One region of the Peribacillus sp. NPDC097675 genome, then DNA from elsewhere that is predicted to be linked to it. Evidence: riboswitches for the same ligand, from Rfam matches in the RefSeq annotation. Region 1 holds a riboswitch; each other region holds the start of a gene.
What was found. Region 1 has a riboswitch for thiamine pyrophosphate ahead of tenA (thiaminase II). Riboswitches for the same ligand answer to the same signal wherever they lie in the genome.
Positions count from the first base shown of each region.

Region 1 (3,257 bases):
CACTTCTTGGATTCATTTTCGCTCACAATAAACCAAGCATTAACCTTTTTTCTAAATTCGGTTTTGAAAAGTGGGCCCATTTACCAAAAGTGGCAGAACTCGATGGAGTGGAACGCGATTTGGTCATCCTTGGTAAACGTGTCACTACATGACTCATTTAGAGGCAATGGACTAGATTTGTTTTTAGAAGAACTTTATTCAATTTAATTTTTTGGAAGTGCATGATCTAAGTATTTTACAGATGTCACAGCGTTTAGCAACGAATCCAACTCTTGGCTTGCTTGAACGGCAAGTCTGCTTGTAAAACCATAATTCGTTGCTAACTTGATCATTTCTTTTCGCTTTTCTTCTATTTTATCCACTGTTATATGAGAATACTGCAATATTATCACTTCCCATTTTTTCAAGTATTTTACACTTTTCATCATAATCAAAATACTAGTTAAAATCAATCATATTCTATGATTTAAATATGTTTTTTCAAGGTATATGTGTGAAAATTTACCCATACACATACCAATTTATGTACTAATTATGTCAGTTTATAAAAAGAAGAAGCACTTGCTCTATCATGCAGCAAATGCTTCTTCTTTTCTTTTAGCTATTAATTTAATGATAGTAACATATTAGCTATGTCATACATTCTGGAGGTGACTCATTACCTGTTCTATCTATAATAATTCTATATTCATCCTCAAGAGCTTTTAATGGAGCATCATATAAATGCTTTTCATCAGAGGTTTTATATACACCATTAGATAGTAGTTCTTCTATCAATAATGCTCTCCTCTGTTCTTTTTTCTCGAAAAACTCTGCCATATAAATGGCTCCTTTCCTTAGGTTCATACTTCTGAATAAGCTTAATCTTATAGGCTTCGCTTAAGCCAAAATATATATACCTTTTTTGCAGTTTCCTTAAACATCATTTAACAAAAATAAAAACCCCTTCTAATCCAAGAAGAGGTTGACAGAGGTCCGTTCGTCTCTTCTTATCTCCCAAGCATACGCTTGTTGGAAGAAGCACAGTACCACGATGGGCCTGTTGCCGAGGTTTCTTAGGGCCAAGTCCCTCCACCTCTCTGGATAAGAATATGATATATAAATGATTTCGACATGATTTTATATCAATAACAACCAAAAGTCAATTGCATTCAATATTTTTTATACTTTTCACCTATTAAACTCTTTTAGAAAACGGGCTTTTCGGTTGCATTTTCCTTTTTATCTGTTATGATGACACTAATCACATACGAATTACCACTAGGGGAGTCTTTATAAAGACTGAGATGGAATGTTGTTCCGGACCCTTTGAACCTGACCCGGCTCATACCGGCGGAGGAAAGTGGATGATATCGTCTTCGTACGTTTGACTTTATCCATCTACCCCGTTCCGTTTTCAGGAACGGGTTTTTTATGTAATTTAATAGCAGACTGCTAGGGGAGCCATTAGGCTGAGAATCAAACCCTTTGTACCTGATCTGGGTCATACCAGCGGAGGAAAGCAGGTTGTAAAGGGATCCGTCCATTCCTAGAACAGCCGCTTTCTAATTGAAAGCGGCTGTTCTTCATTTATAAGCACTAAGCCTTCCTAAGTATGTGAATGAAATCAAGGAGGAAAAAACCATGACGAATACCCAATTAGAATCTTTCAGCGAGAGACTTCACAATCGTGCAAAAGAAATCTGGAAAAGGAATCATACACATCCCTTTGTTCAGGCAATTGGAGATGGAACGCTTTCAGAAAGTAAATTTGCCTATTACTTGAAGCAGGATTATATCTATCTTATCGAGTATTCCAAACTTTTCGCTTTAGGTGCTATCAAGGCTAACGATATGGAAACCATGGCCAAGTTTGCAGGTATTTTAAATGAGACTCTCCATGTAGAAATGAATTTGCATCGGAACTACTGCAAAGAGTTCGGAATCAGCTCGGAAGAATTAGAAAAAACCGAACCCACGCCCATTACCCTTGCCTATACAGGCTATATGCTAAATGCCGCACATCACGGGACACTGGCTGACATTGTCGCCTGTTTGCTTCCATGTGCTTGGGATTATTATGAGATTGGTCTGCTATTAAAAGAACAAAACGGAAAAGCGTTACCGACAAATCGTTATGCCCAGTGGATTGAATCGTATTCATCTCCTGAATTCGCCGAATCCCATATATGGTTAGCTAAGCTTTTAGATGAGCTGACTGAAGGTTTACCTGAAAAAGAACAAAATAAATTAGAGAAACACTTTTTAATGACCTCCCGATATGAATATTTATTTTGGGATATGGTTCACAACGAACATGATTGGCCGCTTTGAATGTTAAGTATGAGCAAATTATTACGGAAAATGACGCTGACTGGCATGTTCACGGCAATCACTACCTTAACTAGTTCGTTCGTTTTTGTCCCGGTTGGATATGCAAAGATCTTTCCTATTCAGCATGTAGTTAATGTCATCACAGCCGTTATATTGGGACCGTTTTTTGCTGTGACACAAGCCTTTTTGGTTTCCCTTATCAGAAACATGACAGGTACTGGTTCCATTTTTGCGTTTCCGGGAAGCATGATTGGTGCCCTCCTGGCCGCGGTGCTTTACCAGAAAACAAAAAAGATGGGGTTCGCCTGCTTAGGTGAAATATTGGGGACCGGCATTCTTGGTTCTTTGGCCTGTTATCCAATAGCTGTCTTATTATTGGGAAAAAAGGCGGCGCTTTTTGGTTTTGTACCAGCTTTTCTTCTTAGTTCATTAATGGGGTCACTTTTAGCCCTTCTTTTATTGAAAGGTCTCTTGAAAAATCATTATATGAGGAGGTTATTATATGAAAACAGCACTAACAATCGCGGGATCTGACTCAGGGGGTGGAGCCGGAATTCAAGCTGATTTAAAGACTTTTTCGGCACATGGGGTTTATGGCATGTCTGTTATCACAGCTGTCACGGCGCAAAACACCATGGAAGTTCGCTCAGTCCAACCTATCGATTCAGCCATGATTACCGATCAAATTGCGGCCATTTTTGAAGACATTCATGTCGATGCAGTAAAAATAGGAATGCTTGGATCTAAGGAGACCGTCGAAACCGTTGCAAATTCACTTAAGTTATTCAAGACTGCCACCGTCGTCCTTGATCCTGTCATGATATCCAAAAGCGGGCACCATCTGCTGGATGAAGGGGCCATTTCATCGTTGAGAACCGACTTACTTCCACTTGCTACACTTGTTACACCCAATATACCTGAAGCCGAAGTCCTTACCGGGTTTT
Region 1 is NZ_JBNNSK010000003.1:210,253-213,509, reverse strand. Features, by position in the region: gene ACQKL5_RS06500 (N-acetyltransferase family protein) at 1-152, shown strand, start outside; gene ACQKL5_RS06495 (aspartyl-phosphate phosphatase Spo0E family protein) at 204-383, opposite strand; gene ACQKL5_RS06490 (Fur-regulated basic protein FbpA) at 631-819, opposite strand; SAM riboswitch class I at 987-1,090, opposite strand; TPP riboswitch at 1,253-1,358, shown strand; TPP riboswitch at 1,427-1,517, shown strand; gene tenA (thiaminase II) at 1,624-2,313, shown strand; gene thiW (energy coupling factor transporter S component ThiW) at 2,323-2,847, shown strand; gene thiD (bifunctional hydroxymethylpyrimidine kinase/phosphomethylpyrimidine kinase) at 2,816-3,257, shown strand, end outside.

Region 2 (3,257 bases), on a different contig from region 1:
GTGCCTTTCTTTGTACTTGGAGCCAATCCACTAGCCTCAACTCCCCCTAGTTTTTTTGGTGGGATGGAAGGTTTTCATTATATTCAAAGTGGATGGACGCTCATGTTGGCTCTCGCAGCCTGGGGAGGTTTCCATGTCGGAAAAATCCTCAAGTTGCCTGCGCCCTGGCTCGTAGGGAGTATGTTGACGGTTGCCTTTTTCCAAGCATCCGGCTCCCTCCTTGCTGGGAAGGATTTGAATGCCTGGTGGCCAGATAGCTTCATGATTGTTTCACAAATCATGATTGGTGCAAGCGTGGGATCGAAGTTCAATAGGGCCATGTTCGTAGGTATGAAAAAAATTCTGGTGGTGTCTTCCTTAAGTACCGTTGCTTTTATATTCATGATGATACTTTGTGCGTATATCGATTCGAGAATGACTGGAATGACCTTTATGACTACCTCATTGGCTTTTGCACCAGGGGGAGTGGCGGAAATGACCGCCACTTCAGTTGCACTTGAATCCGATCCGATGTTTGTCGTTGCTGTTCAGGTGCTCAGGGTGTTAATGGTGTATGTGACATTGCCGCCATTATTTAAATTCTTACACCATCAAGCAAATCAAAAAAATAGACATCCCGACTTATCTGCATAGTGTTTACCCCATCACCAGGCCGCCATCAACAATTAGATTCTGACCGGTCACGGCTCGGCTCCACGGAGAGGCAAAGAATAATACAGCATCGGCTGCCTCTTCTGGGGTGGTCACTTTTTTTAGTGGTGTACTTTCTTCTATGAGGTGGAAGACCTCATCTGAAGTTGCAGAACTTGCGTCGGTTTTCATTAGCAGGCCCCCTGAAACCATATTGACGGTGATTCCGTCTTTACCCAATTCACTCGCCATGTTTCGTGTGAATCCAAGAAGAGCGGCTTTACTGGTATTGTAGTCATGGTAGGCGATGACGGGATTTTGAAATAGATTGGTCCCGATGTTGATAATCCGTCCGAATTTCCCTTCAATCATGTCTTTTCGACCGGCTTGTACGGTAAGTAATGATGCTTTTATGCTTCCCTCGAAATGGGATTGATAATCTTCCCATGAAATGGTCTCGGCTGTTTTAATGTTATCTACATCAAAGCTGAAGTTCACTAAAGCGTTATTTACAATCGTTGTGATGGGTTGACCAAAATGCATTTTCGCCCTTTGAAACATAGCTTTGACTTCCGACTGGTTTCTAACATCAGCGCGAATTGCAATCGCCCTGTTCTGCCCAATTTTTTCAACCACTTGCTGGGCTTTATCTCCACTTTGAAAATAGTTGACCACGACCCGGGCACCCTCCCGACCAAACCCTTGAGCGATGGCGGAACCAAGGCCCCTGCTGCTTCCTGTCACCAATACAATTTGATCACTTATCTTCATAAATAAACCTCTCCCTTACCCCATTTTTTTCATAAAAAAAGCTCACCCGATTAGAGGGGTGACCTTGAATGAGAAAAGTTTCAGTTCAATGCCACTTCCCTCCGCTGGTGCTAGCCAGATCAGGTTCAAAGGGTCAGAGTGTTGCCACTCCTCTCAGCCAAAAAAGGCTCCCCTAGTGCTATATATATGAATTCCTTGAAGTATAGCATAAACGACAAAGGTGCTCTAGGGTTACTATTCTTTCTCATATAATCCATCTTAAGAGGAATAGTATGGATATTAAAAACTGTTACAGTATGGTGCATTTACGATTCATTTACAAAATACTCTTATATTTTTTACATCTCCTTAATGGTAGGTACATGAACAGGATGTATATTGAAATTGAATATTCCAATAAATGAGTAGGGGGCGTTTTTTATGAGACGTACATTCAGTAAAAGAATCTTGCCGGTTGCTATCATTACTGCATTAGCCTTTGGAAGTGTAGCGTGGGGAGGTACAAATGACGATGTTTTGGCAAAAGGAAAGCCTAAGAAAGAGCCTGAAATTAGAAATGTCATTTTCATGATAGGGGATGGAATGGGGGTCTCTTATACTTCCGCTTACCGATATTTGAAAGATAGACCTGCTACGACTGTAGCTGAAAGGACAGCATTTGATAAATATCTAGTGGGTCAGCAGATGACATACCCAGAAGATCCTACACAGAACATCACTGATTCTGCTTCAGCAGCAACGGCGATGTCAGCCGGTGTGAAAACGTATAATGCAGCCATTGCTGTCGACAATGATAAGACAGAAGTCAAAACGGTGTTGGAGGCGGCAAAGGAAAGCGGGAAATCGACTGGCCTTGTTGCAACATCAGAAATCACTCATGCCACTCCGGCATCATTTGGTGCACATGACGAAAACCGAAAGAACATGAATGGCATTGCGGACGATTATTACAAGGATTTAATAAATGGCCAACATAAAATCGACGTTCTTTTAGGTGGAGGTCAATCCAATTTCGTACGGCCCGATGTCGATTTGACAAAAGCATTCAAAAAAGATGGGTATAGTTACGTGACGGATAAAAAACAGCTGGTAAAGGATAAAAACAAACAGGTTTTAGGATTGTTTGCTAAAGAGGGCCTACCCAAAATGATTGACCGCACTTCCGAAACACCATCATTGGAAGATATGACAGACTCGGCGATTCAACGCTTGAATAAGAATAAGGACGGATTCTTCTTGATGGTGGAAGGAAGCCAAATTGATTGGGCTGGCCATGATAATGACATTGTCGGAGCCATGAGTGAAATGGAGGATTTCGAAAAGGCCTACAAAGCAGCGATTGATTTTGCTAAAAAAGATAAGCATACCTTAGTCGTGGCGACGGCTGACCATTCAACGGGAGGATTCTCCATTGGGGCAAAGGGAGTGTATAACTGGTCCGGCGAGCCGATTAAAGCTGCCAAACGGACACCTGACTTTATGGCAGATGCCATCGTAAAGGGAGCAGATGTCGAAAAAACCTTGCAACAGTATATAGATCAACATGAAGTCAAGCTAACGAAAGAGGAAATAGAATCGGTCAAAGATGCTGTCACGAGTAAAAACGTTACGACCATCGACAATGCGATTGAGGCCATTTTTGATAATAGGTCCAATACGGCTTGGACAACCGGGGGACATACGGGGGAAGATGTACCCGTCTATGCATACGGACCATATAAGGAGCGTTTTGCCGGACAGGTCGACAACACCGACCAAGCCACCATCATCTTTGATTTATTAAAATAAATACTGGGAGGGATTCCGTGAACAGACTACTCATAAGTGCCTTTTTATTAACCACATTTTGTGCACTC
Region 2 is NZ_JBNNSK010000007.1:37,521-40,777, reverse strand. Features, by position in the region: gene ACQKL5_RS11505 (AbrB family transcriptional regulator) at 1-633, shown strand, start outside; gene ACQKL5_RS11500 (3-oxoacyl-ACP reductase) at 637-1,401, opposite strand; TPP riboswitch at 1,481-1,585, opposite strand; gene ACQKL5_RS11495 (alkaline phosphatase) at 1,822-3,189, shown strand; gene ACQKL5_RS11490 (DUF4352 domain-containing protein) at 3,207-3,257, shown strand, end outside.
Region 2: another riboswitch for thiamine pyrophosphate. It lies ahead of ACQKL5_RS11500 (3-oxoacyl-ACP reductase); the one in region 1 lies ahead of tenA (thiaminase II).

Region 3 (3,257 bases), on a different contig from region 1:
GCATGCATCCTATGTAGTCTAGTCTTTTCTCATACCCTATACCCTATTTAATAATCAATATACCTTTGAAAAAGGGATGAAACCAGAAAAAACGGGTATATAACCTGTAATGACATAATATGGGGAGAGATGATCAGATGAAGGAATTGAAACGAATTGTCATCGCGCATGATGGAAATGAAGATAGTAATCGGGCAATAGAATACGGAGCCACATTAAAAAAAGCATTTCCTGATGCTGTAATGACCATTGTTCAAGTGTTGAATGAAAAGGGGGACAACCGCATTATTGAAAGTGCATCAGCTCCAGGATTCGTTCCGGCTGCAGGCTTTTATGTTGATCCCTCACAAACGCATCCCGTTACAGAAGTGGAGCATCAGCTTCAAATGCGGGCTAACGATACTCCCTCCGTTTTTGAAAATAACGCAAGGATCGCCGAAAGTAACTTACTAAGCCTGCTAAATGAATATGGCATTATAGGGGAAGTTGAGATATTGGAAGGTAATGCCCCCGATAGTATATGTGAGTACGCAAAGCGAACCGATGCCGATCTAATTATTGTCGGTAACAGTTCCAAGAGTGGTTTGGAACGATTTTTCCTTGGAAGCACAAGTAGCTCCATCGCCAAGCATGCACCTTGCTCGGTATTTATTGCAAAATGACAATAAGGGCCGGCTCATCCTTGAGCCGGCCCTTTTCTCATTTACCTTAATAGGCTTTTTTGATTAAAACATTTGAAGCAGCCGAATAAAGCACCATTATCACGACCGCAGATAAGATAAAACTAATCAGCATATATGTCCCATTGTAGATTAATGAATAAAGAACGACTGGCTGTCCTTCTGGCGCATATTTACCAAAGAAAACGATACCTGATGTAAAATGACAGATAAACCTCAGAAAACTGCCCACGAACATGCCGCCTATTCCAAATAATTTCGCTTTCAAACGGTTTTCCTCTTTATAATTATTCACGAATCCATTCATGAATAATCCAGAAATTCCTACGACGGTAAAGGCAAGGAAGTAATCTATGAATCCCTGAAGCGGTGTCATGATTTGGACCGGCGTAGTGACTAACTGCAAAAGTCCCAATAATAAACCGGTTGCCATTCCGCCCTTGATCCCCCAGCGATAGCCCATTAAAAAAATGGGCACCATGGCAATGGAAATCGATCCCCCCTGCGGCCAAATCCTTGCAAAAACGAAGCCGGAGACTAAATCCAGCAGTAATGCCAATGCAGAAAAAATGGCAACCTCGGTCATGAATAATGTTTTATGCTTCATCATCTCTCACCCTTCTCCACGTGCAAAAGTGCCCATGAGTTCCCGTGTTGCTTTTTTTTGCATACAAAAAAGCAACACCAGGGCGGTAATGGATGCCCAGTATTGCTATCCAAAACCACATCCCTACGCTAGTACTAACTAACAGGTTCATAGGGTCTGAACTCAAACGTTCACTCTCAGCCAACTTGGCTCCCCTTGTGGAAGTATTTAATTTTTAATCCTCGGTTAGAATATACTACTAGTTTCTATAAATAACAAGTAAATAAATGCAAAGAATCCTTTTCCACCTTCCCTTTTATTGGTTATATTTTTTCACATAACCAACTTCTTTACATACCTTCAATACACATGGCATAAACCAAGTTAGATGGATTAAGACGACAATTTTTCTATAGACTCACTACGGTTAGATTTGATATCTTTATTAAGGCTATTTTGCACGAGGGGGAAAAGACATGGATAAACATTCAATTTCTGCTGAAAAGGGAGCCTATATCAGTATTGCCGCATATATATTCTTGTCAGCCCTCAAATTAACATTTGGTTATTTTGGTGACTCCAAGGGGCTTTGGGCAGATGGATTAAATAACACAACCGATATCATTGCCTCTGTTGCTGTATTAGTAGGTTTAAAAATATCGAAAAGACCACCTGATGATAATCATTCATACGGTCATCTGAGAGCTGAAACCGTAGCTTCATTGGTTGCTGCCTTCATTATGATCACGGTTGGCCTACAGGTCATATACAGTGCCATTGAATCTTTCTTCTCACAGGATACGTCAGTTGTACCCGATATGTTTACTGCTTACGTCGCTTTATTCTCCGCCATCTTCATGTACGGAATCTATCGCTACAATTTAGCATTGAGCAAAAAGACAAAAAGTGCTTCCATTCATGCTGTTGCACAGGATAATCGTTCGGATGCTTTGGTTAGTATCGGCGCTTTCATAGGTATCATCGGGAGCACAATCGGAATTTCATGGTTAGATGCCGTCGCGGCATTGGTGGTGGGTTTGATGATTTGTAAAACCGCTTGGGACATTTTCCATGCCGCTTCACTCTCTTTGACGGATGGGTTCGATGAGCAACATCTACAACAAATCGGTCAAACCATCGAGCTAACGGATGGTGTGAAAGACATGAGTGAAATTAAAGCTCGAATGCATGGAAATGAAATCCTTGTCGAAGCTACCGTTCATGTCAATCCGCTTTTGACCGTCATCCAAAGTCACGATATCACTGTGAAGGTGGAAGAAAACCTTCTAAAGGAACATGGCATTAAACATGTCATCGTTCATATTGAACCATATGTATTTCAAAAAAAAGGTACCCGTCAATAATTTGCGGTACCTTTTTTAATATACAAAACCTTATTTTTACGTTATTTACCTACAATTAATAATAACCGCGAAACTCCTGCACATATCCCCCATTAAATGAGTATTTAAAGAAAGCTTTTAATCTGGTATTATTAAAAACGTATATAAGTTTTGGAATTATATTCAAATTAATTCATAATAAAGTAAAAAAATTCATTTTCCTACACGATGGAGGGCAAAATGGTATTGAATCGAGAAATGACTCTTCACTTCCTATCTTCTCATAAAACTACTATCCTTACCGAATGGAAAGAGCGCTTGAAACATTTACCGGATAGTTATATAGACTATTTTGAAGAAGACATAGAAAAAATCTTAAATTCACTGATGAAACAACTAAAAGAAACAGATACTAACTTCGATGAGTTATTAAAGGATTTAGGAGAAAAAATTTCTGCTAACCGAGTCAAACAGCATTTAAATATGGATATTTTCTTTTCTATAACCTCGATTGGAAGGTCTATCATCATCGATCAATTTCTAAAGTATGAGGTCGTTAAAGGAGAAATATCTGCCGTTATCCATCAGGTGAATTCATATTTCGATAAAGTCATTTATTTTGCCCTAACCAGTTTCACTGATTTAAAA
Region 3 is NZ_JBNNSK010000011.1:148,822-152,078, reverse strand. Features, by position in the region: gene ACQKL5_RS16865 (universal stress protein) at 138-662, shown strand; gene thiT (energy-coupled thiamine transporter ThiT) at 709-1,290, opposite strand; TPP riboswitch at 1,391-1,493, opposite strand; gene ACQKL5_RS16855 (cation diffusion facilitator family transporter) at 1,743-2,630, shown strand; gene ACQKL5_RS16850 (ATP-binding protein) at 2,838-3,257, shown strand, end outside.
Region 3: another riboswitch for thiamine pyrophosphate. It lies ahead of thiT (energy-coupled thiamine transporter ThiT); the one in region 1 lies ahead of tenA (thiaminase II).